DNA from 2 places in the Caproiciproducens sp. NJN-50 genome. Region 2 is predicted to be linked to the other one. Evidence: a T-box and tRNA genes for the amino acid it is inferred to sense, from the RefSeq annotation. Region 2 holds a T-box; the other holds one or more tRNA genes.
What was found. The T-box of region 2 lies ahead of pheS (phenylalanine--tRNA ligase subunit alpha). A T-box ahead of a tRNA ligase gene usually reads a tRNA of that ligase, here a tRNA-Phe.

Region 1: it has a tRNA-Phe gene. The T-box ahead of pheS (phenylalanine--tRNA ligase subunit alpha) is inferred to sense a tRNA for this amino acid. The anticodon was not compared.

The regions. Positions count from the first base shown of each region.
Region 1 covers NZ_CP035283.1:1,528,548-1,535,768, reverse strand. The annotation lists gene EQM14_RS07390 (DegV family protein) at 49-924, opposite strand; tRNA gene EQM14_RS07385 (tRNA-Cys) at 1,106-1,179, opposite strand; tRNA gene EQM14_RS07380 (tRNA-Gly) at 1,184-1,259, opposite strand; tRNA gene EQM14_RS07375 (tRNA-Phe) at 1,264-1,339, opposite strand; tRNA gene EQM14_RS07370 (tRNA-Asp) at 1,346-1,422, opposite strand; tRNA gene EQM14_RS07365 (tRNA-Val) at 1,430-1,506, opposite strand; gene EQM14_RS07360 (YerC/YecD family TrpR-related protein) at 1,792-2,094, opposite strand; gene yihA (ribosome biogenesis GTP-binding protein YihA/YsxC) at 2,157-2,750, opposite strand; gene lon (endopeptidase La) at 2,763-5,195, opposite strand; gene clpX (ATP-dependent Clp protease ATP-binding subunit ClpX) at 5,272-6,588, opposite strand; gene clpP (ATP-dependent Clp endopeptidase proteolytic subunit ClpP) at 6,598-7,197, opposite strand.
Region 2 covers NZ_CP035283.1:1,996,857-2,004,077, reverse strand. The annotation lists gene EQM14_RS09645 (hypothetical protein) at 1-57, shown strand, start outside; gene EQM14_RS09640 (hypothetical protein) at 167-469, opposite strand; gene EQM14_RS09635 (IreB family regulatory phosphoprotein) at 509-754, opposite strand; gene pheT (phenylalanine--tRNA ligase subunit beta) at 820-3,198, opposite strand; gene pheS (phenylalanine--tRNA ligase subunit alpha) at 3,211-4,230, opposite strand; T-box leader at 4,282-4,494, opposite strand; gene EQM14_RS09620 (hypothetical protein) at 4,659-5,171, shown strand; gene EQM14_RS09615 (NAD(P)H-hydrate dehydratase) at 5,152-6,414, shown strand; gene EQM14_RS09610 (hypothetical protein) at 6,445-6,978, shown strand.

The sequences.
Region 1 (7,221 bases), 470 kb from region 2:
AGAAATTGATTTGGATTAAATTTGATTTCCCCTTTTGAAAGCCAACGATCAGTCCCGCGCCTGGCCTACAAAAAAAGCAGCCAAAAGTCCAGGGCCGCAGTGGGAACCAATGGTGGGGCCGATATAACTGACAAAGGAGTTCCGAAAGCCAAAGCGGCTGATCATCTCCTGGGAAAAAAACTGCACTTCCTCTTTCTTGCAGTCCGAATGACAAATATACACCGTTTGTCTCTCGGGGCTTGTAACCAACTGCCCTAAAATATCGCCGATACGTCCGAGCGCGTGATTCCGTCCTCGTATTTTTTCACGGACGATCAAATGCCCTTCCCTGTCAAGATTCAGAATGGGGTTGATATTTAGGGCGGTAGCGATCATTTCGCCGGTCCTGCTTACCCGCCCGCTGCGATATAAATATTTCAGATCATCGGTCGTGTAATATGTATTGATATACACCTTTCCCTCATTGAGAGCTTTTTCACACTCCTCAGGAGATTTCCCCCCGTCACGCAAGTCCGCAGCCCAGATACAGAGCATTCCGTAACCAATGGAGGCCAGCGTTGAATCGATGACAAATAATTTCGCATCGGGATATTTTCCCAAAAACAACGTTTTGGCGATCATCGCATTGTCGTAGGTCCCGGAAATTCCGCTTCCCAGCGCAATATGAAGAATCGGCAGCCCATATTTCTGATAAAGCTCCGACCAGAAATTTTCGAATTCAACGGGCGTCATCTGACTGGTGCGCGGCACCGCTCCCCCGCGCATTTTATCGTAAAACGCCCGGCAGTCTCCGAGGTGCATCCGGTCCGCATATTCGACCCCGCCAACCGTGTATTTCATTCGATAGAAATAAATGTTCCGCTTTTCGCAATATTCTCCGGGTAAATCACAGCCCGAATCTGTTGAAACACAAAATTTCGCCACTTTCAAACAGATCCTTTCCTAATAAACGCTTCGTTTACCATTTTTCATCAAAACCGAAGACTCCGCACAGGCCGCTTTCAATTAGTATAGAACATGCGTTTTTAAATATCAATGGGAGCCAGGCAAAAAAGTAACCCGGACAAAAGCCCGGGTTACTTTTAATGGAATCAATTTTTCATTTTGGAGGCGTCACCCGGATTCGGACCGGGGATGAGGGTTTTGCAGACCCTTGCCTTACCACTTGGCTATGACGCCAATCTGGAGCGAACGACGAGGCTCGAACTCGCTACCTCCACCTTGGCAAGGTGGCGCTCTACCAGATGAGCTACGTTCGCATTTTGGTGCCTCCGGGCGGAATCGAACCACCGACACGGGGATTTTCAGTCCCCTGCTCTACCGACTGAGCTACAGAGGCATACTATGGCGACTCGGATCGGGATCGAACCGACGACCTCTAGCGTGACAGGCTAGCGTTCTAACCAGCTGAACTACCGAGCCAACTAAATGGTGGGAACAATAGGACTCGAACCTATGACCCCCTGCTTGTAAGGCAGGTGCTCTAACCAGCTGAGCTATGCTCCCGTCAACTGTTCTCACCCATTTATCAGCGACGTGTTATATAATACTATATTTAACCGCGCTTGTCAACACGAAAAACTACTTTTTTCAGGTTTTTTACCATAATCTTCTTTTCTTTCCGGTCCAGAGCATTGTGCCGGCCCGGTAATAATTTTCGGCGGCAGAAAACTTTCTTCCGCGTGCGCACCGGCGAAACGCAGAACGGCCTGCTCCAACAAAAAGTACAACAGGCCGCGTTAAAAGGAATCCAGCAAAACACCGAACCGCCCCGCAGAAGAAAGCTTCAATCTATTTATTCTTTTGTCCCTCTTCCAGCCTCTGGAAAATGAGCTCGTACCCGTCACATCCATAGTGAAGGGACCGGTTGACACGGCTAATCGTGGCCGTGGAGGCGCCGGTCGTCGCCACAATATCGCTGTAGACCTTTTTATTGCTCAACATGTGAGCCACCAAAAGCCTCTGGGACATCGCCTTGATTTCTGAAACCGTGCAGAGATCTTCAAAAAAAGCATAGCATTCTTCCGGAGTTTTTAAAGATAAAACCGCGCTGAACAAAAAATCCACGCTGTCGTCTTTCAGTCTCGAGTTCAATGCAACCACTCTCCCAACTTTAACAGAATATCATTACAAAGCAGAAAAGTCAAATAGAAGAACTATTTCTCCGCAAAGCTGCACGCTGAGAGAATTCTTTCGCGAATCACGCCAACGCCTTCCCCCGACTTGGCGGAGCACGGGACAATCGGAATCCCCGGACACGATCCAAATTTTTCGCAATACACTGCCTCCTGAGAAGAGCGCTCCGTTTTATTGAGTTTGTCGCATTTGGTTGCCGCAATCAGAAATGGGACTTTTCCGTCGCTCAGAAAACTTACCATTTGAAGGTCGTCCGGGGTCGGGGCATGGCGCAGATCCATCAGCTGCACGACAAGACGGATATCGCGCCGCTGGCGGAAATAGCCTTGCGCCAGTTCCGCCCATCGAAGTTTTTCCGATTTTGACACTTTCGCATACCCATACCCCGGCAGGTCGACAAACCGGCAAAAGCCAAGGTTGTAAAAGTTGACGGTTGCGGTCTTCCCCGGGGCCGAACTGGTCCTGGCCAGAGACTTGCGCAGAAGCAGACGGTTGATCAGCGACGACTTTCCTGCGTTCGATCTGCCGGAAAAAGCAATTTCCGGCAGGGTTGAAGCTGGAAGCTGATCCGAGCGGCCGGCCGAAAGTTCGAAAAAAGCCGTTTCAATCCCCATATTCCGGCACCGTCACTGCGGAATTGAGGCTGTGCCGGAAGAAATGCGGTCAATTTTATTTGCGGCCGGGAGCGCCATCGGCTCAGAAGCGTCCGACGCTTCCTGAGGCGTCGGCATTTTTGTCAGCGCAATTTTCAAAACCTGATCGATTTGATCAACCGGCTTGAACTGGATGGAATTTTTCACTGTGGTATCGATTTCTTCGAGGTCCGCGACATTGTCGGAAGGGATGATAACGGTTTTGACTCCGGAGCGGTAAGCCGCCATCGTCTTTTCCTTCAGTCCGCCGATTGGCAGCACGCGGCCAAGCAGGGTGATTTCACCCGTCATGGCAACATCATGCCGGACGGGAATCTTGCAGAGCGCCGACGTAATAGCCGTAGCCATCGCCGTACCCGCGGACGGTCCGTCCTTTGGAATCGCGCCTTCCGGAGCGTGAATATGAATATCATACTTCGTGTAAAAATCGTGGCTGATCCCAAGGCCCCTGGCCCTTGTGCGGATGCAGCTGATCGCGGTGCGCGCGGATTCCTTCATCACGTCGCCAAGCGAGCCGGTCAGCTCAAGTTTTCCGGTCCCGTCCATCACGGCGACCTCAATCGGCAGAAGAGTCCCGCCTACGCTGGTCCAGGCCAGTCCGTTGACCAGTCCGACCATATCCTGCTGGCTTCGGCTGTCCTCCTTGAATTTTTCCGGTCCAAGAAGCTCCTCGATTTTTTTGGGGCTGATCGTAATCCTTTTTTTACGGTCCTCCACAAAATATTTTGCGCATTTTCTGCACAGTGAAGCAATATTGCGCTCCAGAGTCCTGACGCCGGCCTCCCTTGTGTAGCCGTCGATCAGTTTATGAACGGCCTCAGGCGTAATCCTCAGCTGTGCGGAGGCGATTCCATGCTTTTTCAGCTGCTTGGGAATCAGATGCTTCACAGCAATATTGTATTTTTCCAGATGCGTGTAACTCCCCAGCGTAATGACATCCATTCTGTCATACAGGGGCTCCGGAATCGCGCTTGCGTCGTTTGCGGTCGTAATGAACAGCACATTGCTCAGGTCGAACGGCATATCGATATAATGGTCGTAGAAAGCGTTGTTCTGTTCGGAATCCAAAACTTCAAGAAGGGCGGAAGAGGGATCGCCGCGAAAATTGTTGCCCATCTTATCGATCTCATCGAGCAGAATCAGCGGGTTGTTGGTTCCCGCCTGCTTCATGGCATTGATGATCCGCCCCGGCATGGAGCCGATATAGGTGCGCCGGTGCCCCACGATATCTGATTCGTCGCGGACGCCGCCAAGTGATACGCGAACGTATTTGCGGCCGGTCGCCTCCGCGATCGAATGGGCGATCGACGTCTTGCCGACCCCCGGAGGGCCGACCAGGCAGACGATCTGCCCACGGATATCAGGCGAGAGTTTTTTCACGGCCAGTACTTCCAGAATGCGTTCCTTTACTTTTTCCAGGCCGTAATGCTCCCTGTCAAGGATCCTGCGGGCTTTTCTCAAATCGATATGCTCTTTGCTGGAAACATTCCACGGCAGCTCCAGGCAGGTTTCCAGGTAACTGACGATCACGCTTCCCTCATGGGAACCATCCGGCATTTTGGACAAACGGTCGCATTCCTTCATCAGCTTTTCATGCTGCGCTTTCGGCAGGCCGAGTTTTTCGATCCTCTCGCGCAATTCGTCCGCTTCCTGCTGGGGATTGTCGTCTTCTCCGAGCTCGTAGGAGATCGCCTTCATCTGCTCGCGCAGGAAGTACTCCCTCTGGTTGCGGTCGATCTGTTCTTTTGCCTTTTCGCTGATCTGGGTCTCAATGGAAAGAACCTGCGTTTCCTTTTTCAGAATTGCCGCGAGCTTTTCCAGCCTGCGGAGCGGATGCAGTTCCTCCAGGATTGTCTGTTTTTCCTCAAAATCAAACATGATATTGGACGCGATATAATCCGCCAGTTCCCCGCAGTCTTTTTTCTGCACAACGCCGATTACAATATCCGGCGGAATGTGAGTGTAGTTCTGAATAAACTGCTCAAAAAGGTTTTGCGTATAACGAATCAGCGCCTCTGATCTCCTGGTCGACCGGGACGGCAGAGTCTCAACCCGCTGCAAATGAACCAGCAGGAAAGGGTTCTCCGATTCATAGGACGTCGCATTCGCACGGTAAAGCCCCTCTGCAAACAGACGGACTCCGTCGTCGTTGCGCCGGATCACCTGCTTGATTTTTGCAACGACCCCCATGGAAAAAATCTGTTCCGCAGACGGGTCGTTTTCGGAAAGATCTTTTTGAGCAACAAGGAAAATCAATTGATTTTCCTCCATCGCTTTTTCCAGCGCAAGAATGGATTTTCGGCGGCCGACGTCAAACTGAAGCAGCATGCCCGGAAAGATAACGAGCCCTCTCAGTGCAAGAGCCGGAATAGCGGCGGATTCGTGTTGTATGTCAGTTTCTATCATACTCATAGTAAGCTCCTTGAAAAAAAAGCTGTTGCAGGGCGATCTGATTGCCGCGCTGCAACAGGCATTGGTTCCCTCAGGAAGCGGTGTCCTTCCTCCCTCTTTTGCTGGGAGACGTGATTTTGAGCGCAACCGGCTTTCGATCCGGATTATAAGTGATTTCCGGTTTTGCCCCATTCTCCACCGCGTCTTGAGTGATGACGACTTTCTCTACCGTATAATCGGACGGAACATGATACATTAAGTCCGTCAGCATGTTCTCCAAAATCGACCGAAGCCCTCTGGCGCCCGTCCGGCGTTCCAGGGTTTTCTTTGCAATCGCTCTGAGTGCTTCCGGCTGAAACTCCAGTTCAACCTTGTCAAGCTGAAACAGCTTTTTGTATTGGTTTACCAGGCTGTTTTTCGGTTCGGTTAAAATACGGACCAAAGCCTCTTCATCAAGGCCGTCCAGCGCTGCAATCACGGGCAGCCTTCCCACCAGTTCGGGAATCAAGCCGAATTTGACCAGATCGTGCGGTATGACATCCTTCATCCAGGAAGTGGAATCCAGTTCCGACTTGCTGCGCACCTGGGCGCCGAATCCGATGGAAGAAAAGGCCGAACGGCGTTCAATGATCTTGTTCAGGCCGTCAAATGCGCCGCCGCAGATGAAAAGGATATTGGTTGTGTCAATTTGCAAGAATTCCTGCTGAGGATGTTTTCTTCCACCCTGAGGGGGAACATTGGAAACGGTTCCTTCCAATATCTTCAGCAGAGCCTGTTGCACGCCCTCGCCGCTGACATCCCTCGTAATGGACGGGTTTTCGGATTTTCTAGCGATTTTATCGATCTCGTCGATATAAATAATCCCGCGCTCCGCCTTCTCAATATCAAAGTCCGCCGCCTGAATCAGGCGCAGAAGGATATTTTCAACGTCTTCCCCGACATACCCGGCTTCCGTCAGGGTTGTCGCGTCGGCGATTGCAAACGGAACGTCTAGTATTTTGGCGAGCGTCTGAGCCAGAAGGGTTTTGCCGACGCCCGTCGGCCCCAGCAGAAGGACGTTGCTTTTCGTCAGTTCAACATCGTCCTTGTCACGGCCGTAATAAATTCTTTTATAGTGATTATAAACAGCAACCGAAAGGGCTATTTTAGCGTCTTCCTGCCCAATGACATACTCGTCGAGCTGCTTTTTGATTTCCTGCGGTTTGGGCAGTTCCGCAGCCGACTCGTTATAGCTTTCCTTTCTTGTGGACAGATTTTTCTCATCGTTCAGGATGGAGGTGCAAAGCTCGATACATTCGTCACAGATGAAAACACCAGGCCCCGCAATCAGGCGGCGCGCCTCACTCTGCGGCTTTCCGCAAAAGGAACAGCAAATTTCCCTTCCCTTATTGTCGTCGTTGTTAGGCATTTTATCACCCTATTTCATCGAGTCTTGATGACCTTGTATCACCTTGTCAATCAATCCATACCGAACCGCTTCCTCCGCAGTCATAAAATTATCGCGTTCGGTATCCTTCATAATGACCTCGAGTGGCTGCCCGGTGCGTTCCGACAGAATTTCATTCAACTTTTTCTTGATGTGCAGCATGTGATCCGCCTGAATTTTAATATCCGTTGCCTGACCCTGCGTGCCGCCGCTCGGCTGATGAATCATGATGTCGCTGTTGGGCAGCGCATAGCGCTTCCCTTTCGCGCCCGCCGTGAGCAGAAACGCTCCCATGCTGGCGGCCATCCCCATACAGATGGTGGATACGTCGCATTTTACATACTGCATGGTGTCGTAGATCGCAAGGCCGGCAGTAACGGACCCCCCCGGACTGTTGATATAAAGGCTGATATCCTTGGCCGGGTCCTGGCCCTCCAAATAAAGCAACTGGGCGACTACCAAGCTGGAGGTCGCATCATTCACTTCGTCCGTCAGCATGACGATCCTGTCGTTCAGCAGACGGGAAAAAATATCGTACGAGCGCTCTCCGCGATTCGTTTGTTCAATTACATAGGGCACTAAACTGCTCATTTCTCAATCCCTCCAGTGGCCGGC
Region 2 (7,221 bases):
GTTGCCTTTTACTTTTTCACCAATTGGATGCTCAGCAAAAAACTGAATTTGGAATAAGCCGTAAAAATAAAAAGGACCTCCGGATGCAGTTCATTCTGCAGCCGGAGGTTTTTTCATACCCGGGATGGGACTCAACCCGGATTTTAATCAATTATTCTGTGGGCAATTATTCAGTCAACGCCCTGTTCAGCCAGACATCCGCCAGATCCATCGCGCGGTAAAGCCCGTCTTTTTCACTGGCTTTTACGATTTGTTTCCGATTGCGCACGGTCTGGTCCGTCAGCATCAGCTGAATGCTGACCCGGTCCGCCACATCCATGTCCTTTACTTTTTTCTTGCTTTTAATTTCCAGCCTGACGACATAACGGTCTTTCATGCTTCCGTAATAAATCACATCGCCGCAGCGCACCAGTGGTTTGCCCTTGTAGGTTGGAAACTGCGGTTCCCCGTCTGTTTGTTTGTCTGCCATTCGCCGTCCTCCTCTTCTTTTATGTCGTTCGGACCCGAATTATTCGCCCAGATACGATTTTACCAATACCTGCAGCAGCTCATCCCGGTCAATCCGGCGGATCAGGCTCCGCGCGTTGTTGTGAGTTGTAATATAAGTGGGGTCCTCCGAAAGGATATATCCCACAATCTGGTTGATGGGATTGTAGCCCTTTTCCTTCAGAGCGTCGTATACAGTTGTGAGGATTTTCTTGATGCCTTCCTCCCGGTCGCTTCCCAGTGAAAAAGTTACCGTTTTATCGAGCATAGAAACACCTCCAGTATTTTTCATCATACAACAATGGGCAATGAAATGCAAGAAGTAAATGCAAATTAAGAGCGAAGGACGGCTCCGATGCTTTCAAGCTCTCTCACGGCCCGTTTCATCGCAGCCGTAATCTGGTCTTCCGTCAGCGTACCGCTTGAGGAACGGAGCACGACGCGGAATGCTGCGCTCTTTTTGCCTTTTTCAATCTGTTCCCCGCGGTACACGTCGAAAAGCTCAATTTTCTCAAGCAGGGGACCGATTCCGGAACGGATCGCACGCTCCAGAGTCATGACCGGTATCCTGTCGTCGCAGATCAGGGCGAGGTCCCTCTCGACGGCGGGAAACCTGGGAAGCGGGCGGTAAATCTTTTCCATTTTGGCGTATTGATACAGTGTGTCCACGTCAAGCGTAAAGCTGATGACCCTGCAGTCCATGCCGTAGTTTTCCGCAGCTTTCGGATGAAGCTCCCCAATGACGCCGAACAGGCTGCCGCCGATGGATAATACGGCGCAGCGGCCGGGATGGTAGCTGAATTCGTCCGATGAGGCGGCAATGTCCCAGCCCGTTACACTAAGTTTTTCCAGAAGGTCCTCCACCATACCTTTCGCGGTGAAGAAATCGGCGCCGTCGCCGTACATGCCGCAGATGAGCTTCAGCTTTTCTTCCGGCAGCCGGTCCGCCGAGGTCGGGAGATACTCCGTCGCCAGCTCGTAAAGACAGGCGGAGCCGTTGCGGTTATTGTAGTTTCGGGAGAGGACGTCCATCATGGAGGGCAGGGCGGTGGTGCGCATGATGCCGGTGTCCTCGCCGAGGGGATTCGAGATGACGACGGAATTGCGAAGCGGGGAATCCTTTGGCATCAGGATCTTATCGTAATATTTCGGGCTGATGAAGGAGTAGGTCATGATCTCGCTCGCGCCGAGCGCCAGCATGGTGTCCCCGACCAGCCGCTCAAATTTTTGCCGTGCGGTGTATCTTCCCTGCGCCCCGCCGCTGAGCGAGGTGGAAGCAATTTTGTCGTATCCGTAAAAACGGGCGATTTCCTCCGCAATATCCGCCTTATGAACGAGGTCGGGACGGAAGGAGGGGACCAGGATCTCGTCGCCGTCGAATCCGCAGTCCAGCTTGCTTAGAATCCGCTTCATCTCTTCCTTGTCAAGGGAGATGTCGAGAAAACGGTTGATCCAGTCCGGCTCCAGGCGGATTCTGCGGGGCTCCTCGGAAAAATGGCGGTCTTCGATGATGCCGTCGGTCACATCGCCCGCGTCCAGCAGTTCCACAAGCTCGCACGCCCGGTCCAGCGCGGGGATGCAGTTGTTCGGGTCCAGCCCTTTTTCGTACAGGGAGGAAGCGTCCGTGCGCATGCCGAGGTCGCGCGCGGTCGTGCGGACCGAAGAACCCTTGAAGCAGGCGGATTCGAACACGATGGTCGTGGTGCCGTCCACGATTTCACTGTTTTCGCCGCCCATGACGCCGGCGATGGCGACCGCGCGGCTTTCGTCCGCGATGACCAGGTTGTTGGAATGAAGCATGTGCGGCGCGCTGTCCAGCGTGGTGATCGCTTCGCCGTCCCTTGCCCGGCGCACCGTGATTTTGTGCCCCTCGATGAACCGGTAGTCGAACGAGTGCATCGGCTGGCCGTATTCCAGCATCACATAGTTCGTGATGTCGACGATATTGTTGATCGGGCGCACGCCCATCGCGCGAAGGCGCTCGCGCATCCAGCGCGGGGACGGTTTCACCCTTACGTTTTTCACGACGCGGGCGGAGTACATCGGGCAGAGGTCGGGCGCTTCCACCGAGACGCTCAGCAGTTCTTTCCCGGAGCCGTGGCCGCCTTTGACGACGGGCACATGGAGTTTCAGGGGCTTGTGGAACGTTGCGGCGGCTTCGCGGGCCAGACCGATGACGGAAAAGCAGTCCGGCCGGTTGGAGGTGATCTCAAACTCGACGATCGTGTCGTTCAGGCCGGCGGCTTCCCGGATCGGCTGGCCGGGGCGGCAGTCTTCCTGTAAAACAAAGATCCCGTCCTCGATCGCATAGGGAAAGTCGTGTTTGGTCAGGCCGAGCTCCGAAAGGGAGCAGAGCATCCCGTTGCTCTCCAGGCCGCGCAGCTTCCCTTTTTTGATCTTCTTGCCGCCCGGAAGGCTGGAATTGTGGAGCGCGACAGGCACGAGGTCGCCGGCTTTCAGGTTCTGCGCTCCGGTGATGATCTGGAGCGGTTCGTCGCCGCCGACATCGGTCATGGTGATCCACATGTGATCGGAATCCGGATGGCGCTCCAGGGAAAGTACTTTTCCGACCACCACGTTTTCGATTTCGCTGCCTTCCGTCCTCCAGCTTTCCACCTTGGAACCGCTCATGGTCATTGCCTCCGTGAAGAAACGGATCGGCATATCGTCAAGCTCAACGAATTCCTTGAGCCATTTCTTGGACAAATCCATATTGCTTCCCCCTTAAAACTGATTCAAAAACCGCACGTCGTTTTCGTAGAACAGACGAAGGTCGTCGATGCTGTATTTGCGCATGACGAGGCGTTCCAGCCCCATGCCGAAAGCGAAGCCGCTGTACTCCTCCGGATCGATGCCACAGTTCGAGAGCACCTTCGGATGGACCATGCCGCAGCCAAGAATTTCGATCCAGCCTTCGCCCTTGCACAGGCGGCAGCCTTCGCCGTGACAGTTGAAGCACTGCACGTCGACTTCCGCGGAAGGCTCCGTGAACGGGAAATGATGCGGGCGGAACCGGACGACGGAGTCCTCGCCGTACATGCGCTTGATAATGGTTTCCAATGTGCCTTTCAGATTCGCGAACGTGATCCCCCTGTCGACCACAAGCCCCTCGATCTGATGGAACAGCGGGGAGTGGGTGGCGTCCACGGCGTCGGAGCGGTAGACGCGCCCGGGGGAAATCACGCGGATCGGCGGTTTCTGCGTTTCCATGGTCCGCACCTGCACGGGGGAGGTCTGCGTGCGGAGCAGAATGTTGTCGGTGATATAAAACGTATCCTGCGTGTCGCGCGCGGGATGGTCCTTCGGGATGTTCAGAGCCTCAAAGTTATAGTAGTCGTACTCGACCTCCGGCCCGCTGACGATGTCGAATCCCATTCCGATAAAGATTTCCTTGATTTCGTTGAGTTCCAGGCTCAGCGGGTGCCTGTGGCCCAGGGCGTGCCGTTTTCCCGGCATGGTGACGTCGATTTCTTCCCTTTTCAGCTTCAGGGCCGTCTCCGCCTCGTGAAGCTCGGCGGCCCGGTCCGTCAGTTCCTTTTCGAGCAGGGCGCGCAGTTCGTTCGCGAACTGCCCGATGATGGGCCTCTCCTGTTCCGACAGGCTGCGCATCTGTTTCAGAATGGCGGTCAGCTCGCCCTTTTTTCCCAGATATTTGATGCGGAGAGTTTCAAGGCCCTGCCGGTCCATCGTCCCTTTGAGCTCCTCCTCCGCCTTTTTGCGGAGATTCTCCAGCTGCTCTTTCATCATATGGGTCATCCTTTCTGCTTCAATGCAAAATAAAAACGCCTTCCTCCCGCAAGGGACGAAGGCGAAAGCTCCGTGGTACCACCCTAATTGTAACTTTAAAGGACTTTAACGGCGCCGCCCGTCACGGCCTACTGCGTTCGGTTCAGCCGCACCGCTCCAAAGGGAACTTCGCCGCTCTATTCCGCAAATGCGCTTCCAGCCGATGACGCATTTTCTCTGATCGGAATGAAGAAAGGTTACTTCCTTTTTCATTGCGTTTTTGATTTTTACAAAATACAATATAACACGGATCATATCCAAATGCAAGGGAAATATCCATTTGTCCGCGGAACGGGCGGGACCGGCGCTTAAAAAACAAGGCTGAAAATTGTATTCGATTCCAGCATGTGTTAAAATATAAAAAAATGCTCTGGAGGGGGAGATCCGTGGACATTTTTATTGAACAGCTGGTTAAAAAGAAATCAGGCCCGCGGGATTATCTGTTTTTCACGGGGATTGTGCTGATTGGGGCGCTGGTGGTTTTTCTTTCCATACTTTTTCTCCCGTCTCTGGCGATTTTTGTCCTTGCCGCCGTCTGCTGCGGCGCTTATCTCCTGATTACTTCGCGGAATCTGGAATTTGAGTACAGTGTGACCAACGGCGATCTCACGATCGACAGGATTATTGCCAAGCGGAAACGAAGACGGATGATTTCCGTCGATGCCCGCACGGTGGAGAAAATGGGAAAATATGACCCTCAGAAGCTTCGCTCGAAAAACTTCGACGCGCGGATCTTTTCGTCCGAAACGGAAAAAGGGACGGACGCGTGGTATCTCTGCGCACACCATTTCGAAAGGGGGAACGTGCTGATCGTTTTCAGCCCGAACGAAAAGATACTGAACTCGATCCGGCCGTTTTTGCAAAGGCAGGTGGCAAAGGATGCTTTTGGTCGGTACTGATCTGGTGGAGATCGCCAGAATTGAAAAATCCATGCGGAACCCGTTGTTCTGTGCCCGGATTTTGGGGAAAACAGAATATGAACAGCTTTCCCGGCGCGGCTTTCCCGTGCAGAGCGTAGCGGCCAGTTTCTGCGCGAAAGAGGCCTTTTCCAAAGCGGTCGGGACGGGCCTTGGAGGTTTCCGCCTGCGGGAGGCGGAGCTTCTGCGCGCGCCGAACGGCGGGCCGGAGCTTCGCCTTTCCGGAAAAGCGGCGGAACTTGCGGGGAAAACACGTTTTTCCGTCAGTGTGACGCACACCGCAACATCCGCCGCCGCGACCGTCGTCGGATGGGGGGAGGAAGCGCTTCCGGTGGAGCAGGCGTTGCCGAAGGAACTGCCTGAAGGGGAAAAAATCCTGCGGGACATGCTCAGGCCCCGTGATCCGGAAAGCAACAAGGGGAATTACGGCCGCCTTCTGTGCGTCTGCGGCAGCGATGGCATGGCGGGCGCCGCCGCCATGAGCACGCTTTCGGCCCTCCGCTGCGGCGCGGGGATCGTGGAGACCGCTCTCCCGCGGACGATTTATCCGATCGTCGCCGCCCTTGCGCCGGAGGCGGTATTTACCCTGCTCGAAATTTCTTCGGAGGGCGGCATGGCGGACCGGACCCCGCAGGAGATCCGTTCGGCGCTCTCGCGGGCGAGCGCGTGTCTTGCCGGCTGCGGACTGGGAAAAAGTCCGTTTGCGCGCGGCGCCGTTTCCCTTTTGCTCAGGGAAACGCGGGTTCCGCTTGTCCTGGACGCGGATGGCATAAATCTGGTGTCGGAGCATATAGATGAACTGAAAACAGCCCGCGCCCCGCTCATTCTGACGCCGCATCCCGGCGAGATGGCCCGCCTTTTGAAGACGACGGTGAGGGGGGTCCAGGAAAACCGGGAGGAATGCGCCCGCTCGTTTTCACGGGAATACGGGGTGATCCTGGTCCTGAAGGGAGCCGGAACGCTGGTTGCCTCACCGGAGGGCCGGCTGTACCGGAATACGACCGGGAATCCGGGCATGGCGAAGGGCGGAAGCGGCGACGTGCTGGCGGGGATGATCGCGTCCTTTGCCGCGCAGGGGATCGAACCCTTCAGCGCGGCGGCCGGGGCGGTGTATTTGCACGGCCTTGCCGGGGACCGATGTGCGGAGTCGCTGTCGCAGAGCGCCATGCTGCCCACCGATCTGATCGGGAAACTGCCGGAGCTGTTTTTGAAATTGGGGCGGTAGCGTGTACGCCGCCCGAACGGGGGAATGCCGGTGCGCCGGTCTGTGATTGCCGCGGCTGCGGCGCTGTGCCTGCTGCTGAGCGGCTGTGCGAGCCCCAGAATGGAAGCCGGGGACCTTGACTTTCAGTTCGACTGCAAAGCGGAGATCCATTATCCGGGCGGCAGCGTCACCTGCTCTTTTCAGCGCGCCGGACCGGAGGACGCGGGGCTGGAAATCCTTTCAGGAGGGCCCGCGGGTCTGTCCTGGAGCTGGAGCGGCAACGGCTTTACCGCGCTGTACCAGGGACTGGCCGCCTCCGGGGAAAACTGCATCCTTCCACAGGATTCTTTCGCCTCCGTATTGGTGAATACACTCGATCAGGCGGAAAAAACGGATTCCCTGACTCCCACGCACGACAATGAATTTTCCGGGAACGCGGGGTACGATTATACGCTGACCGCCGATCCGGAAACAGGGAAGATCCTGACGCTGAACGTGCCGGAATGCGATGTGAAAGCGGAATTTTACGATTACGCCCAAAAAACGATCAGCGCCGAGCTCAATCTGGATCCTGTTCCGGATTAGATTTTTGAATGAATTTTTAAAAAATCCACAGTTAGCCAATCAAAAAGGCCGGCCCGCAGAACCGCGGGCCGGCCTTTTTGATTGGCTTGTATTCGCCCGGGTGCGGTCGGGAACCGCTTGTTCCATTGCTTCAGAGGCCTGAACATATCTGGAAACCCATAAATTTACTGTCAACCGCTCCCATCCAATAATATTATATAACAGGTTCCTCAAAGCGAATAAATCCTTATTGGAATGTCAATA